2 regions of the Micromonospora sp. NPDC005553 genome follow, and region 1 is predicted to be linked to the other one. Evidence: predicted binding sites of a transcription regulator. Region 1 holds the regulator's gene; the other holds the start of a gene.
The links. Region 1 encodes HrcA, which represses chaperone genes, less so after heat shock. Its sites were predicted from a motif close to GGTTNGCACNCTCNNNNNGAGNGTGCNAACC; they were not measured.
Positions count from the first base shown of each region.

Region 1 (7,718 bases):
ATCTGACCTACCGCCCCAAGCCGGGCGCGTTGGTCATTGAACGAGGAGGAGTTCCATGGGAACGCTTGATGGCAAGGTCGTGCTGATCACCGGCACCGGCGGGGGCCTGGGCCGCGTCGCGGCGCTGACCTTCGCCCGTGAGGGCGCGAAGGTCGTCGGGGCCGACCTCCAGGTCGCGGGTAACGACGAGACCGTCGAACTCGTCCGGCGCGCGGGCGGCGAGATGACCGGCATCGCGCCGGTCGACCTCACCGACCCCGAGCAGGTACGCAAGCTCGTCGACGACGCCGCGGCCGCCTACGGCGGGCTCGACGTGGTCTACAACAACGCCGCCGCGCTCCGCTTCGGCCCGATGCCCGACTTCTCCGTGGAGGACTGGCGCTACACCATCACCGGAGAACTCGACATTCCGTACTTCGTGTCGAAGTTCGCCTGGCCGCACCTGGTCCGACGCGGCGGCGGTGTCATCATCAGCGCCGCCTCCATGGCCGGAATGATCGGCGGCCACGTCCCGCCGATGGTCGGTCACACCGCCGCGAACGCCGGCATCATCGGCATGACGCGACAGCTCGCCCTCGAAGGTGCGCCCCACGGCATCCGCGCGGTGGCGGTCAGCCCCGGGCCCACCCTCACCCCGGCCAGCGAACGCGACCTCGGTGACAACCAGGAGGCGCGGGACGCCATCACGGCCAAGACGCTCCTCAAGCGCTTCGCGCGCCCCGAGGAGGTCGTCGAGCTGGTGGTCTTCCTCGCGTCCGACCGGGCGTCGTACATCACCGGGGCGAACTACCCGGTCGACGGCGGCGCGACCGCCTGGTGACCCGACCTTGGGGCGCCGCCGAACGACGGTGGCGCCCCGACCGTCAGTCGTCGAGAGCGGGAACCCAGCGCGCCGGTCGCTTCTCCCGGAAGGCCATGACCCCCTCGCGCCCCTCGTCGGAGAGGAAGTAGCCCGTCGAGACGGCGGAGAGTCGGGCCAGGTCGGCGCGCAACTCGGCGGTGCCCGGTCGACGCAGCAGCTCCTTCGCGCCGGCCAGCGCACCGGGGGCGCCGCGCACCAGCGAGTCGCAGTAGCCCCGTACCGCGTCGTCCAACCCGTCCGCCGGGACCGAGGCCGTCACCAGGCCGACCTCGGCGGCGCGGCGGCCGTCGAAGGTGTCCCCGGTCAGATACAGCTCGGCGGCGGCGCGGGGGTGCAGCCGGGGCAGCACGGTCGCCGAGATCACCGCAGGGATCACCCCGATGCGTACCTCGGTGAACGCGAAGGTCGCCTCGTCGGCGCAGACCGCCAGGTCGGCGGCGGCGATCAGGCCCAGCCCGCCGGCCCGCGCCGGCCCGCCGACCCGGGCCAGCACCGGCTTCGGGCACTCCCAGAGCGCCGCGAGCACGTCACCCAGCATCCCGGCCGGCACCGTCCCGCTGGCGTACGCCGCGGCGGTCTCCTTCAGGTCCGCGCCGGAGCAGAACACCGGGCCGGTGTGGTCGAGCACGATCACCCGCACCGCCTCGTCGGCGACCGCGTCCGCCAGCCCGGCCAGCAACTGCGTCATCAGGGCGGTGGAGAGGGCGTTGCGGTTGTGGGGGCTGTCGAGGGTGAGGGTGGTCACCCCACGGGCCGTGGCGACCCGCACGAGGACGTCGGGAGAGGTCATGCCGGGCACACTAGTGGCCATGCCCGGCGTCCTTCCAGATGGTGAGACCGTCCCCGTCGACGGATCGTTGCCCGCCACCGCCACCGCGGCGGTCGGCGCGCGCGGCTTCGGCGTGTACGTGCACGTGCCGTTCTGCGCCAGTCGCTGCGGATACTGCGACTTCAACACCTACACCGCGGCCGAACTGGGCGGCGGCGCGAGCCGCGAGGGGTACGCGGACACGGTGCTGGCCGAGCTGAGGCTCGCCGCCCGGGTGCTCGGCGACACTCCGCCGCCCCGGGTCGACACCGTCTTCGTCGGCGGCGGCACGCCGACCCTGCTCCCCGCCGACGACCTGGCCCGCATCCTCGACGGCATCGACAGCACCTGGGGGCTGGCCGCTGACGCCGAGGTGACCACCGAGGCCAACCCCGAGTCGGTCACCCCGGAATCGTTGAAGCTGCTGCGGTCCGCCGGCTACACCCGGATCTCGCTGGGCATGCAGTCCGCCTCCCCGGGGGTGCTGGCGATCCTGGACCGCAAACACAGCGCCGGCCGGGCCACCGCTGCCGCCCTGGAGGCGCGTGACGCCGGGTTCGAGCACGTCAACCTGGACCTGATCTACGGCACCCCGGGGGAGCGTTCCGAGGACTTCGCCGCCTCGTTGGAGCAGGTCGTCGCCGCCGGGGTGGACCACGTCAGCGCGTACGCCCTGATCGTCGAGGACGGCACCCGGCTCGCCGCCCGGATGCGGCGCGGCGAGCTGGCGTACCCCAGTGACGACGTGGCCGCGGACCGCTACCTGGCCGCGGAGGCCGCGCTCGACGCGGCCGGGCTCTCCTGGTACGAGGTCTCCAACTGGGCCCGCACCGAGGAGGCCCGCTGCCGGCACAACCTGCTCTACTGGACCGGCGCGGACTGGTGGGGGCTGGGGCCGGGGGCGCACAGTCACGTCGGCGGGGTCCGCTGGTGGAACGTGAAGCACCCCACGGCGTACGCCAAGCGGTTGGCCGCCGGGGAGTCTCCCGGCCTGGCCCGGGAGGTGCTCACCGTCGACGAGGCGCACATGGAGGACGTGATGCTCCGGCTGCGGTTGGCCAGCGGTCTCCCGCTGGCGGTGCTCGACGCGGCCGGCCGGGCCGGCGCCGAGCGGGCCCTGGCCGGCGGTCTGCTGGCAGCCGACGAGTACGCCGCCGGCCGGGCGGTGCTCACACTGCGCGGGCGGCTGCTCGCCGACGCGGTCGTCCGCGATCTGCTGCCCTGAGCGGCCCACCGCTCCCGGACCGGGACGGCGGTGAATCGGGCCGGCCGGGGGAGCGGCCGGCCCGGTTCACTTGATGAAGTTGGCGGTCATCGGGTAGCGGTACGGGGTGCCCTCGTTGGCCTTCATGCCGGCGATGATCCCGAACAGGATCTGGATCACCACGACGGCGATGCTGGGCAGGAAGAGCAGGCACCAGCTCACGAAGAGCAGCACGAAGGCGATGATCGACCAGAGGATCTGGAAGTTCAGGGCGGCGAGGGCGTGCGCCCGGACGGTCGGCGACTGCTGGCCCCGGGCCAGGTAGGCGATCAGCGGGGCGACGAAGCCCAGCGGACCGAAACTGACCAGCGCGCCGAGCGCGCCGCCGAAGTGCGCGACCAGCGCCCAGGTCTTGTCCTCGTTGTTGGCGTAGCCGCCGCCGGGGCCGCCGTAGGCCCCACCGGCCGGGTAGCCGCCGGGCGGGGGATAGCCCCCGGGCGGGGGATAGCCCCCGGGCGGGGGGTATCCGCCTGCCGGGGGGTAACCGCCTGCCGGAGGGTAGCCGCCTGACGGCGGTTGGTCACCGGTGGGCGGCGGATAGCCACCGGGCGGGGGATAGCCGGCCGGGCCGGGCGCCCCGGACAGTGGTGCGGTGGGCGGCTCGGCCGACGGGTACGGCCCGGGGGAGGTGGGCTCCGGCGGGTAGTTGCCGGGGTCGCCCGACCCGGGAGGGCGAGGAGGTTCAGTCATGGATGTCACGGTAGGTGCCGGTGGCAACGCCGCACCAGAGCGACTTCGCCTCCCAGTGCGGGCCGATCGGCCCAACAGGGTGTCGTGGGCCGCACCGAAGGGTGGCCGTTGATCATCGCGTCGGCGGGCCCGCCGACGTAGACTGGCACTCGCTACAGTCGAGTGCCAGGACGGCCCGGCCGGCCCAGAGCGCCGGCGGCCGACGTGCGACAGGAGGTGCGGAGGATGGGTCTCGACGACCGGAAACTCGCCGTGCTCCGCGCCATCGTCGAAGACTACGTCTCCACCCAGGAGCCGGTCGGCAGCAAGGCGCTGGTCGAGCGGCACCAGCTGGGGGTCTCTCCGGCCACGGTCCGCAACGACATGGCCGTGCTGGAGGAGGAGGGCTACATCCGGCAGCCGCACACCAGTGCCGGCCGGGTGCCCACCGACCGCGGCTACCGCCTCTTCGTCGACCGGTTGTCCCGGGTCAAACCGCTCAGCCCGGCCGAGCGCCGGGCCATCGAGCGCTTCCTGGTCGGCGCTGTCGACCTCGACGACGTGGTGCACCGCACGGTGCGGTTGCTCGCCCAGCTGACCCGACAGGTCGCCGTCGTGCAGTACCCGAGCCTGGCCCGCTCCTCGGTGCGTCACCTGGAGCTGGTGCCGATCTCCACCACCCGGTTGATGCTCGTCATGATCGCCGACACCGGGCGGGTGGAGCAGCGACTCGTGGAGCTGCCCGGCCCGGTGCCCGCCGACGACGTCACCGACCTGCGCCGACTGATCAACGAGAAGCTCGCCAACGCCCGACTGTCCGAGACGCCCCCGCTGGTGCAGGCGCTGGTCGAGGAAGCGCCGCCCGGCCTGCGTCCGACCATGACCACGCTCGCCACCGTCCTGCTGGAGACGCTCGTCGAGCGGCACGAGGAGCGGATCGCCCTCGCCGGCACCGCGAACCTCACCCGGGGCGGCCTGCTCGACTTCCAGGGCTCCCTGCGGCCGATCCTCGAAGCTCTGGAGGAGGAGGTCGTGCTGCTCAAGCTCATCGGTGAGACCGAGCCGAGCACGACCCGGGTGCTGATCGGCGACGAGAACGAGTTCGACAACCTGCGAGCCGCCTCGGTGGTCAGCACCGGGTACGGCCCGGGCACCACCATCCTGGGCGGCCTGGGGGTGCTGGGGCCCACCCGGATGGACTACCCCGGCAACATCGCCACGGTCCGCGCCGTGGCACGCTACGTGGGCGAGTTGCTGGCCCAGAACTGATTGGTCAGGGCCGATGCGGCCGGCTGCGGCCGCCGACCGGCGCAACGCGAGACGAACATGAGGACACGGAACGCAGTGGCCAGGGACTACTACGGCATTCTCGGTGTGAGCCGGGAAGCCTCCGATGACGAGATCAAGCGCGCCTACCGCAAGCTGGCGCGCCAGTTCCACCCGGACGTCAATCCGGACCCGGAGGCTCAGGAGAAGTTCAAGGACATCAACGCCGCGTACGAGGTCCTCTCGGACGACCGTAAGCGGCAGATCGTCGACCTGGGTGGTGACCCGCTCGCCCCTGGTGGCGGCGGCGCCGGCGGCCCGGGTGGCCCCGGAGGCGCCGGCCCGTTCGTCGGTTTCCAGGACATCATGGACGCGTTCTTCGGCGGTGCCGGAGGTGGCGCCCGTGGCCCCCGGCCGCGTACCCGCCCTGGGGCCGACGCGATCCTGCGGCTCGAACTCGACCTGCACGAGACGGCCTTCGGCGTGGAGGCCCCGATCACCGTCGACACCGCGGTGCTCTGCACCACCTGCTCCGGCGCCGGCACGGCCGCCGGCACGCACCTGGCGACCTGCGAGGCGTGTGGTGGTCGGGGCGAGGTGCAGTCGGTGCAGCGCACCTTCCTCGGCCAGGTGGTCTCCGCCCGGCCGTGCACCGTGTGCCAGGGCTACGGCACCACCATCCCGCACCCCTGCCCCACCTGCGCCGGCGACGGCCGGGTGCGGACCCGCCGTTCGTTGACCGTCAAGATCCCGGCCGGTGTCGAGGACGGCATGCGGATCCGGCTGGCCCAGCAGGGCGAGGTGGGCCCCGGCGGCGGCACCGCCGGCGACCTCTACGTGGAGATCCACGAGCGCCCGCACGACGTGTACTCCCGCAAGGGCGACGACCTGCACTGCCGGGTCACGGTGCCGATGACGGCGGCCGCGTTGGGCACCCGGCTGACCATCAAGACGCTGGACAGCGAGGAGACCGTCGACGTCAAGGCCGGCACCCAGCCGGCCAGCACGCTGCGACTGCGCGCCCGGGGCGTGCCGCACCTGCGCGGCACCGGCCGGGGCGACCTCTACGTCCACCTGGACGTGCGGACGCCGACCAAGCTCGACCCGGACCAGGAGAAGATGCTGCGCGACTTCGCCAAGACCCGTGGTGAGGAGGTCGCCGAGTTATCCAAGCAGGGCGGCTTCTTCTCCCGGATGCGCGACGCGTTCAACGGGCACGCCTGAGGTGTCCGCACCGCTGTTCCTGGTGGAGGCGCTGCCCACCGGCGACGCGCTGACAGTGGACGGCCCGGAGGGGCACCACGCCGCAACAGTGCAGCGGTTGCGCGTCGGCGAGGAGTTACTGCTGGCCGACGGCCGGGGTGGCACGGCCGCCGCCGTGGTCACGGCCGTCGGCCGGGGCAGCCTGGAGGTCACCGTCACCTCCCGGGGGTACGCGGACGCGCCAGTACCCCGGTTGGTGACGGTGCAGGGCATCGCCAAGGGCGACCGGGGTGAGCTGGCCGTGCAGGCGATGACCGAGGTCGGGGTGGACGAGATCGTGCCCTGGGCTGCCTCGCGCTCGGTGACCCAGTGGCGCGGCGACCGGGGCGTACGTGCCCGGGAGAAGTGGGTGGCCACCGCACGGGAGGCGGCCAAGCAGGCCCGCCGACCGTGGCTGCCGGTGGTGGCCGGTGCGCCGGACGAGTCCACCGCCACCGTTGCCCGCCGGATCGCCGGTGCCGCCGGCGGGTTCGTGCTGCACGAGGAGGCCGACGACCGGCTCACCACCGCCGAGCTGCCCTCCACCGGCGAGATCGTGCTGGTGATCGGCCCGGAGGGTGGCATCGCCCCGGCCGAGTTGACCGCCTTCGCCGAGGCCGGCGGGCGACCCGTACGCCTCGGGCCGGCCGTGCTGCGCACCTCCACCGCCGGGGTGGCGGCCCTCAGCGTGCTCGCCGCCCGCCTCGGCCGCTGGTGACCGTTCAGGGCCTCGGGAACACCGGTACGACCTCCTCCTCCGGCCCCAGGTCCAGCCCAGCGTTTCCGATGATCTGCGGGTCCGGTGTGCCGACCACGTCGGGGTCCTTGCCGGTGTAGTCGAAGCGGTGCAGCACGTGCCGAATCGCCTCGAGTCGAGCCCGCTTCTTGTCGTTGCTCTTCACCACCGTCCACGGCGCGTCGGCCGTGTCGGTCCAGAAGAACATCGCCTCCTTGGCCTCGGTGTACTCGTCCCACCGGTCCAGCGAGGCGATGTCCATCGGAGACAGCTTCCACTGCCGGACCGGGTCGACCTGGCGGATCGCGAACCGGGTGCGCTGCTCGTTCTGTGAGACGGAGAACCAGAACTTGACCAGCCGGATACCCGAGCGCACCAGCATCCGTTCCAGCTCCGGGGCCTGCCGCAGAAACTCCAGGTACTCCTTACGGCTGCAGAAGCCCATCACCCGCTCCACGCCGGCCCTGTTGTACCAGGAACGGTCGAACAGCACGATCTCGCCGGCCGCCGGCAGGTGTGCCAGCCAGCGCTGGAAGTACCACTGGGCGGCTTCCCGCTCGTCCGGCTTGGCGAGCGCCACCACCGACGCGCCACGCGGGTTGAGGTGCTCCATGAAGCGTTTGATGGTGCCGCCCTTGCCGGCGGCGTCCCGGCCCTCGAAGAGGATCACCAAACGCTCGCCGGACTCCTTGATCCAGTCTTGGAGCTTCAGCAGCTCGATCTGGAGCAGCCGCTTGTCACGGTCGTACTCGTCGCGGTCCAGTCGCTCGTCGTACGGGTAGTCCTCGCGCCAGGTCTCGACGGGGGTGCCGTCGGGGCGGAGCAGGACAGGGTCGTCGTCGTGGCCATCGGCCACCCGGTAGTCGGCGGT
Region 1 covers NZ_JBIAJD010000012.1:11,580-19,297, reverse strand. The annotation lists gene ACFYPG_RS31695 (SDR family NAD(P)-dependent oxidoreductase) at 56-820, shown strand; gene ACFYPG_RS31690 (enoyl-CoA hydratase-related protein) at 864-1,652, opposite strand; gene hemW (radical SAM family heme chaperone HemW) at 1,672-2,895, shown strand; gene ACFYPG_RS31680 (DUF4870 domain-containing protein) at 2,962-3,624, opposite strand; gene hrcA (heat-inducible transcriptional repressor HrcA) at 3,850-4,872, shown strand; gene dnaJ (molecular chaperone DnaJ) at 4,948-6,093, shown strand; gene ACFYPG_RS31665 (16S rRNA (uracil(1498)-N(3))-methyltransferase) at 6,095-6,829, shown strand; gene ppk2 (polyphosphate kinase 2) at 6,834-7,718, opposite strand, start outside.

Region 2 (7,718 bases), on a different contig from region 1:
CCCCGATTTCAATGACCCCGAGTGGATCAAGCTGAGTGTCGGGTCGCGAGGCGTAAAACAGTGACGGCCCCTTGGGAGATTCGTCCCGTCTGGGGCATTCAGGCGGTGCGCCGGGGTTAGGCTGCTGCGAGGTACGCGGCTTTTGTCCGGTGACCGGGCGCACCCGTGGGCCGGAATCATGGCCGGGGCGGGGTCGTTACATACCCTGACGATCGCAGCACCACCGACCCGCCGCCCGACCCCTTGAAAGGCTTGGTCGCGCAGGTCGGAATGCCAACCTCCACCCGGTCGTTACAGTCCCCACGACCAACCGCAGGCACCGCCTCGATGAGGGTGCCGATGGATGGGCCAACCCCGGAATCACCCCGGCCCCCCGGTCGTTACAACCCCCACGACCGCTGGCACCGCCGCGATGAGGGTGCCGATGGACGGGCCACCCCGGAATGACCCCGGCCCCCCGGTCGTTACACAGGGTCCCGGCGCCACGAGCCCCCCGCTCGCCAGGCCGCCGACCCCGACGCCCGATCAGGCGTCACCCCCTCGACTTTTCCCCTTTGTAGGTGCAGCGCCGGACGAGGTGCTCACACCCTGCCGCCGCCCCCTTTTGGCGGTCGGGGTGTCCTACCCCCGAAGGAGCTACCCCTCATGAACACCATCATTCGTAAGAGCATGTTGTCTGTTGCTGGTCTCGCGTTCGCCGGTGGTGTGTTCGCCGGTCCGATCGCCGCCCACGCCAACCCGGTCGACGCCAAGCCCGTCGCCGTGGCCGTCCAATCGGCCGCACCGAAGCCGCAGGGCGACCAGTCCCGGATCAGCCTCAACGACGAGCAGACCGCCAACGTCAAGGCGATCATCGCCGCCACGAAGAAGGCCGGTCTGCCGGAGCGGGCCGCGGTCATCTCGATCGCGACGAGCCTGCAGGAGTCGAAGCTGGAGAACCTCGGCCACCTGGGCGACGCCAACGACCACGACTCGCTGGGCCTGTTCCAGCAGCGCCCGACCAGTGGTTGGGGCACGCCGGAGCAGATCACCAATCCCGAGTACTCCACCACCGCGTTCCTGAAGGGTCTGAAGCAGGTCGACGGGTGGCAGGACATGGCGCTGACCGACGCCGCGCAGACGGTACAGGTCTCGGCTTACCCGGACGCCTACGCCCAGTGGGAGCAGCAGGCCACCGACCTCGTCACCCAGCACTGGAACAGCTGACCCCGCAACAAAAGAGCAGGGTGACACCCCGCACCACCGCACCACCGCACCAGGACACCGACCGCTGGCCGGCACCCGCAACCCGGGGTGCCGGCCAGCGGCCTTCCTGCTGCCACCGATCGTGGACCGCCACCCCGCTGCCGCTGACGCTGACCGCCGTACCCACACCACCGGCCCCCGGCGATGGGTGCAGCCGCCGGGAACGCCGACCGCAGGCCGCTGCCGCTGCAGAAGCGCCGCAAGCGGCTGAGGAAGCCAGCCGCGGGCTGGGGCCGGAGGGCGGAGAGTGCCGAACTGGCCCCAACGGAGACAACTGGCGCCGACCGACCGACTTGGCCCGCAGATCTTGGACACTTTCCGTTCCGTAGGCGGGCCGTACTGACGGAAACTGTCCAAGATCTGCATGCGCTCCCGGATATGACCGGTCAGTCAGCGGGCCCGCCGGCCCATGGACAGTCTCGGGAGCCGGCAGGGCAGCCGCAGACACAGCCCCGCCGGCCGCACAGAGCACGCCGCCGACACGGCCCGCCGATTTGGGGGCGCACCCGCGCGGGCGACGTCGTGCCGTGGATCAGCGGACGGTGACCGTGACCGTGTGCCAGCCGGTGGCGCCGTCCGGGACGACGTCCTGCGTACGTTCCGTTTGGGTTTCACCTGTCGCGTCCGTCGCGCGGACCTGGAGCCGGTGCTCGCCCGGTGTGGCGTCCCAGCGCCAGGACCATTGCACCCAGGTGTCCACCGAAACGCTGGGTGCCAGCGCGGCTTCCTGCCACGGGCCGTCGTCGACGCGTACCTCGACTCGGCGGATGCCCCGGTGCTGCGCCCAGGCCACCCCGGCGACGGTCACCGGGCCGGCGGTCAGCCGGTTACGTCCCCTGGGCGTGTCGATCCGGGACTGGGTCTTGATCGGCCCCTGGGGGGACCAGCCGCGCGGCACCCAGTACGCGTCGAAGTCGGCGAACCGGGTCAGCTCCAGCTCGGTCACCCATTTGCAGGCCGACACGTAGCCGTAGAGGCCCGGCACCACCACTCGCACCGGGAAGCCGTGCTCGACCGGCAGTGGCTCGCCGTTCATCCCGACGGCCAGCAGCGCGTCCCGTCCGTCGCGCAGCGCGGCGGTGGGGGTGCCGCAGGTCCAGCCGTCGACCGACCGGCCGACGACCTGGTCGGCGTCGTCGTCCGGCTCGACCTCGTCCAGCAGTTCTCGCAGGGGTACGCCGAGCCACAGGGCATTGCCGATCAGGTCCCCGCCCACCTCGTTGGAGACGCAGGCCAGCGTGACGTACCGCTCGACCAGTGGTCGGGCCAGCAGATCCGCGTAGCTGTAGGTGCGTTCCCTGCCGACCCGTCCGTGGATCCGCAGCCGCCAGGTGTCCGGGTCGACCTGGGGCACCACCAGCGCGGTGTCGATCCGGTAGAACCCGAAGTTGGGGGTGACGTACGGCGCGAGCTGCGTCAGTGAGAGGTCCGCGCCTGCCGGTACGGCCGGTGCGGGGGCGACCGGGGCGGGCAGGCGGATCGCGTCGCGGGCTGCGGACACGCCGCGCCGCCCTGCCAGCCACCGCCCACCGAGGCCGGCCACCACGGCCGTGCCGAGCAGTACTCCGCTGCCGGTGAGGAACCGTCGCCGCGACTCCGGGTCCACTTCGGCAGGCCCGACCGCTTCGACCGCCGTCGTCGGCCCGGCGGGAGTCACCGGCACCGGCCCTGCCGGGGACACCGGCACCGACTCTCCGGGCGACCCTGACCCCGAACCAGCCTGCGACCCGGGACCAGCATGCGACTCCGGACCAGCCTGCGACCCCGGACCAGCCTGCGACCCCGGACCAGCCTGCGACCCCGGACCAGCCTGCGACCCCGGACCGGCCTGTGACACCGGACCAGCGGGCGGCGTGGGTGATGACCAGGACCAGGGGTCCAGCTCGAACGGTCCGCCGATGAACAGCCAGAGCACCAGGGCGCCGAGGCCGGCGCCGACCAGGGACGGCAGCGCGTCGGCGAGGTCAGCACCGGAGCGGGTCAACGCGGCTGCCACGCCGATGGCGCCGAACGCGGCGATGCCGGCCAGGCCGAGTGCCAGTCGGCGGACCGCCAGTACGCCGAAGAGGGCGGCGAAGCCTCCCAGCAACACGGCCGTGCCGACCAGCAGCGCGATCTTGTCGGCGGTGCCGAAGAGGTCGATGGCGAGTTGCTTCAGCGATTCGGGGACGGCGTCGACGACGACCCCGCCGACCGCGACCAGGGGCGCCGACCGGGGACCGGTCAACACCGCGACCGGTTCGGCGATCCCGATCGCGACGGCGGCGGCGGTGATTCCGGCCAACGCGGCGTACCGCCGTGACGTGGTGCTCATCGGCCCAGTGTGCGCGATCATCTCGCCCGGTCGCCAACAACGTCAGCGTTCGGTAATGACCTGGCAGCCCGCAGGAACGAGCCCGGGGCGCACCGCCTGACGGCGGTGCGCCCCGGAACGGGTGTCGCTACCGGATCAGAAGCCCGGACCGTGCTGGTGGCCGTGACCGTGGCCGTGCCCGCCGCCGGCGGCCGGCTCGGCCTGCTCCGGCTTCTCCACCACGAGGCTCTCCGTGGTGAGCAGCAGACCGGCGATCGAGGCGGCGTTGGTGACCGCGTTGCGGGTCACCTTCACCGGGTCGATGATGCCGGCCTTGACCAGGTCGACGTACTCGCCCTTGGCGGCGTCGAGGCCGTTGCCCCACTTGAGGTCGGCGACCTTCTGCGTCACGACGTAGCCGTCGTGACCGGCGTTCTGGGCGATCCAGCGCAGCGGCTCGACGAGCGCCTTGCGCACGACCGAGACACCGACCTTCTCGTCACCGGTGAAGCCCAGGTCGTCGTCGAGCACCGAGCGGATCTGCACCAGGGCGGCGCCGCCGCCGGGCACAGTGCCCTCCTCGACCGCAGCCTTGGTCGCCGCGATGGCGTCCTCGATGCGGTGCTTGCGCTCCTTCATCTCGACCTCGGTCGCCGCGCCGGCCTTGATGACGGCGATGCCACCGGAGAGCTTCGCCAGCCGCTCGGCCAGCTTCTCCCGGTCCCAGTCGGAGTCGGAGGCCTCGATCTCCTTGCGGATCTGGGAGACCCGGTCGGTGACGTCGGCCTTCTGGCCACCGCCGTCGACGATCGTGGTGTTCTCCTTGTCGACCACGACGCGCCGGGCGGTGCCGAGCACCTCCAGGCCGACCTGGTCGAGCTTGTAGCCCAGCTCCGGGGCGACCAGCTCGGCGCCCGTGGAGATCGCGATGTCCTGGAGCATTGCCTTGCGCCGGTCACCGAAGCCCGGGGCCTTGACCGCGCAGACCTTGAGGGTCTTGCGCAGCGAGTTGACCACCAGGGTGGAGAGCGCCTGACCGTCCACGTCCTCGGCGATGATCAGCAGGGGCTTGCTGTTCTGCAGGATCTTCTCCAGCAGCGGCAGCAGCTCTTCGATCGCCGAGATCTTCTGGGTGGTGACCAGGATGTACGCGTCCTCAAGGACGGACTCCTGGCTCTCCAGGTCGGTGACGAAGTTCGGCGAGATGAAGCCCTTGTCGAACTGGAGACCCTCGGTCACGTCCAGTTCGGTGGTGAGCATGGAGCCTTCCTCGACGGTGATGACACCGTCGCGGCCGACCCGCTCCATCGCCTCGGCGATCAGGTCGCCGATCGTGGCGTCCTGCGCGGAGATCGTCGCCACGTTCGCGATCGACTCCTTGCTGGTGACCTCGGCGGCCTTGCCGAGCAGCGCCTCGGAGACCTTGGCGGCCGCCGCGTCGATGCCCCGCTTGAGGCCGGCCGGGTTGGTCCCGGCGGTCACGTTGCGCAGACCCTCGCGAACCATCGCCTGGGCCAGCACGGTCGCGGTGGTGGTGCCGTCACCGGCGACGTCGTTGGTCTTGGTCGCCACCTCCTTGACAAGCTGCGCGCCAAGGTTCTCGTACGGGTTGGTGAGCTCGATCTCCTTGGCGATGGTCACACCATCGTTGGTGATCGTCGGCGCACCGAATTTCTTGTCCAGGACGACGTTGCGCCCGCGCGGGCCGAGGGTGACCTTGACCACGTCCGCGAGGGCGTTGACACCGTGCTCCAGCAGGTGCCGGGCGTCGTCCGAAAAGCTCAGGATCTTCGCCATTAATGTCCCTTCGAAGTGCCACTGCCCCGGCCCGGCGAGCCGGACCGGGGCAGTGGCACTGATCGGTTGCTTACTTCTCGATGACCGCGAGGACGTCGCGGGCGGAGAGCACCAGGTACTCCTCGCCGGCGTACTTGACCTCGGTGCCGCCGTACTTCGAGTAAAGGACGGTGTCGCCGACCTGCACGTCAACCGGAACCCGGTTGCCGTTGTCGTCGACGCGGCCCGGGCCGACAGCGAGGACAGTGCCCTCCTGCGGCTTCTCCTTGGCGGTGTCGGGGATCACGATGCCCGACGCCGTGGTGGTCTCAGCCTCGTTCGCCTGGACCACGATGCGGTCCTCGAGCGGCTTGATAGCAACCTTGGTCGCGGTAGTCACGGGCATACCCTCCTGGGGTACTGGTTTCGTTGCTGGCCAGCGGGGCTGACCATCGTCAATCTGCCTCATGCCACCGGGCGGGGCCGTCGTCGCGGGTGCCGGTCCGCCTGGCGTGCGCACCCGGGTCGTGAGACCCGGAAGCTGGCACCCTCAGGGCGAGAGTGCTAATCGCAGGTTATTCCGTGGCTAGCACTCCGTCAAGGAGAGTGCCAGCGCGTCGCGCCCCGCCAGCCAAGTTTTCCGAGTCGGACGGGACAATGGCTGGGTGGATCTCGATCAGCTGGCGGCGCTGCGTACCCCTGAGGGGTCGGCCGCGCTCACCGCGGCGGCCGACCTGGCCGGCGGTGATCCACTGGTCGCGGCGTCGGCCCTGCGCGCGACCGGGGTGCCGCCGACGTTGGCCGCGGCGGCGTTGACCCAGGCCGAGTTGCGCCACCGGGCGGTCGGCAAGTTCGGCTCGGCCGCCGCTGGGATGTTCCTCACCCGCCCCGGCCTGGAGCAGGCAACCCGCCGGGTGGTCGCCGACCGTCGAGCCGCCCGGTTGCACGCGGCCGGCGTGCGGACCCTGGCCGATCTCGGGTGCGGGCTCGGGGCCGACGCGCTGGCCGCCGCCCGCGCCGGCATCCGGGTGTACGGGGTGGAGGCCGACCCGGTGACCGCGGCGATGGCCGCCGCCAACGCCGAGGCGGCCGGGCTGGCCGAGCTGTTCACCGTCGAGTGCGGCGACGCGACCGGGTTCGACGTGTCACTGGTCGACGGGGTCTTCTGCGATCCGGCCCGCCGCACCACCGGCACCGGGCGGCGGATCTTCGACCCGCGCGCCTACTCGCCACCGTGGGACTTCGTGACCGGGTTGGCCGAGCGGGTGCCGCGCACCGTGGTGAAGGTCGCGCCGGGCCTCGACCACGCGCTCATCCCGGCCGGGGCGGAGGCCGAGTGGGTCGGCGTGGACGGCGACCTGGTCGAGGCCGCGCTCTGGTGCGGTGAGCTGGCGGAGGTGCCCCGTCGCGCCACCCTCTACCGCCAGCGGGGCGCCGAGGCCCACAGCCACCAGCTCACCGGCTCGGGCGCCGCCGAGGCACCGGTCGGGCCGCCGCGTCGCTACCTGTACGACCCGGACCCGGCGGTGGTGCGCGCGCACCTTGTGGCCGAACTGGCCAGCGAACTGGACGCCAACCTGGGCGATCCGAGCATCGCCTACCTCTACGCCGACCAGCCGGTCCGCACCCCGTACGCGCGCTGCCTGGAGATCACCGACGTGTTGCCGTTCTCGCTCAAGCGCCTGCGGGCGCTGCTGCGCGACCGCCGGGTGGGCCGGGTGGAGATCCTGAAGCGGGGTTCGGCGCTCACCCCGGAGCAGCTCCGGCGGGACCTGCGGCTGGCTGGGGACGCGGCGGCGAGTCTGGTGCTCACCCGGGTCGGCGGCGCACCGACGGTGCTGATCGGCCGGCCGGTCGACTAGCGTCGTCGCCGTGGCGGGACAGGGCACGCCGGCAACGGCACTGTTGGTCAAGCGCGGCATCGCGCATCGCACCCATCCGTACCGGGTGGCGCCGGACGCCCCGAACTACGGCGCGTTGGTGGCGGTGGCGCTCGGCGTGGCACCGGAGCGCGTGTTCAAGTCTCTGGTGACCGACGTCGACGGCGCGCTCACCGTGGCGGTCGTTCCGGTCACCGGCGAGTTGGATCTGAAGGCTCTCGCAGCTGCGGTCGGCGGTAAGCGGGCGGCGTTGGCCGACCGGGCGGTCGCCGAGCGGGCCACCGGTTACGTACGCGGTGGGATCAGCCCGCTCGGGCAGCGTCGACGGTTGCCCATCGTGCTGGACGAATCCGCGCTGGATCTCCCGACGATCTACGTCTCGGCTGGTCGGCGCGGTCTGCAACTCGAACTGGCCGCGGCGGATCTGGTGGCGCTGACCGACGCCCGCACCGCGCCGTTGCAGACCCACTGACGACAGTCGTTACGTCGACTCCCCCGTGGGATACCCGCGGAGTAACAGTCGC
Region 2 covers NZ_JBIAJD010000003.1:611,391-619,108, reverse strand. The annotation lists gene ACFYPG_RS15435 (hypothetical protein) at 646-1,206, shown strand; partial or broken gene ACFYPG_RS15430 (molybdopterin-dependent oxidoreductase) at 1,778-2,935, opposite strand; partial or broken gene ACFYPG_RS15425 (molybdopterin-binding oxidoreductase) at 3,089-3,559, opposite strand; gene groL (chaperonin GroEL) at 3,695-5,335, opposite strand; gene groES (co-chaperone GroES) at 5,406-5,720, opposite strand; gene ACFYPG_RS15410 (methyltransferase domain-containing protein) at 5,980-7,176, shown strand; gene ybaK (Cys-tRNA(Pro) deacylase) at 7,187-7,666, shown strand.
Region 2: groES (co-chaperone GroES) is a predicted target of HrcA. The motif match lies at 5,854-5,884, and genes of this name have one in related genera.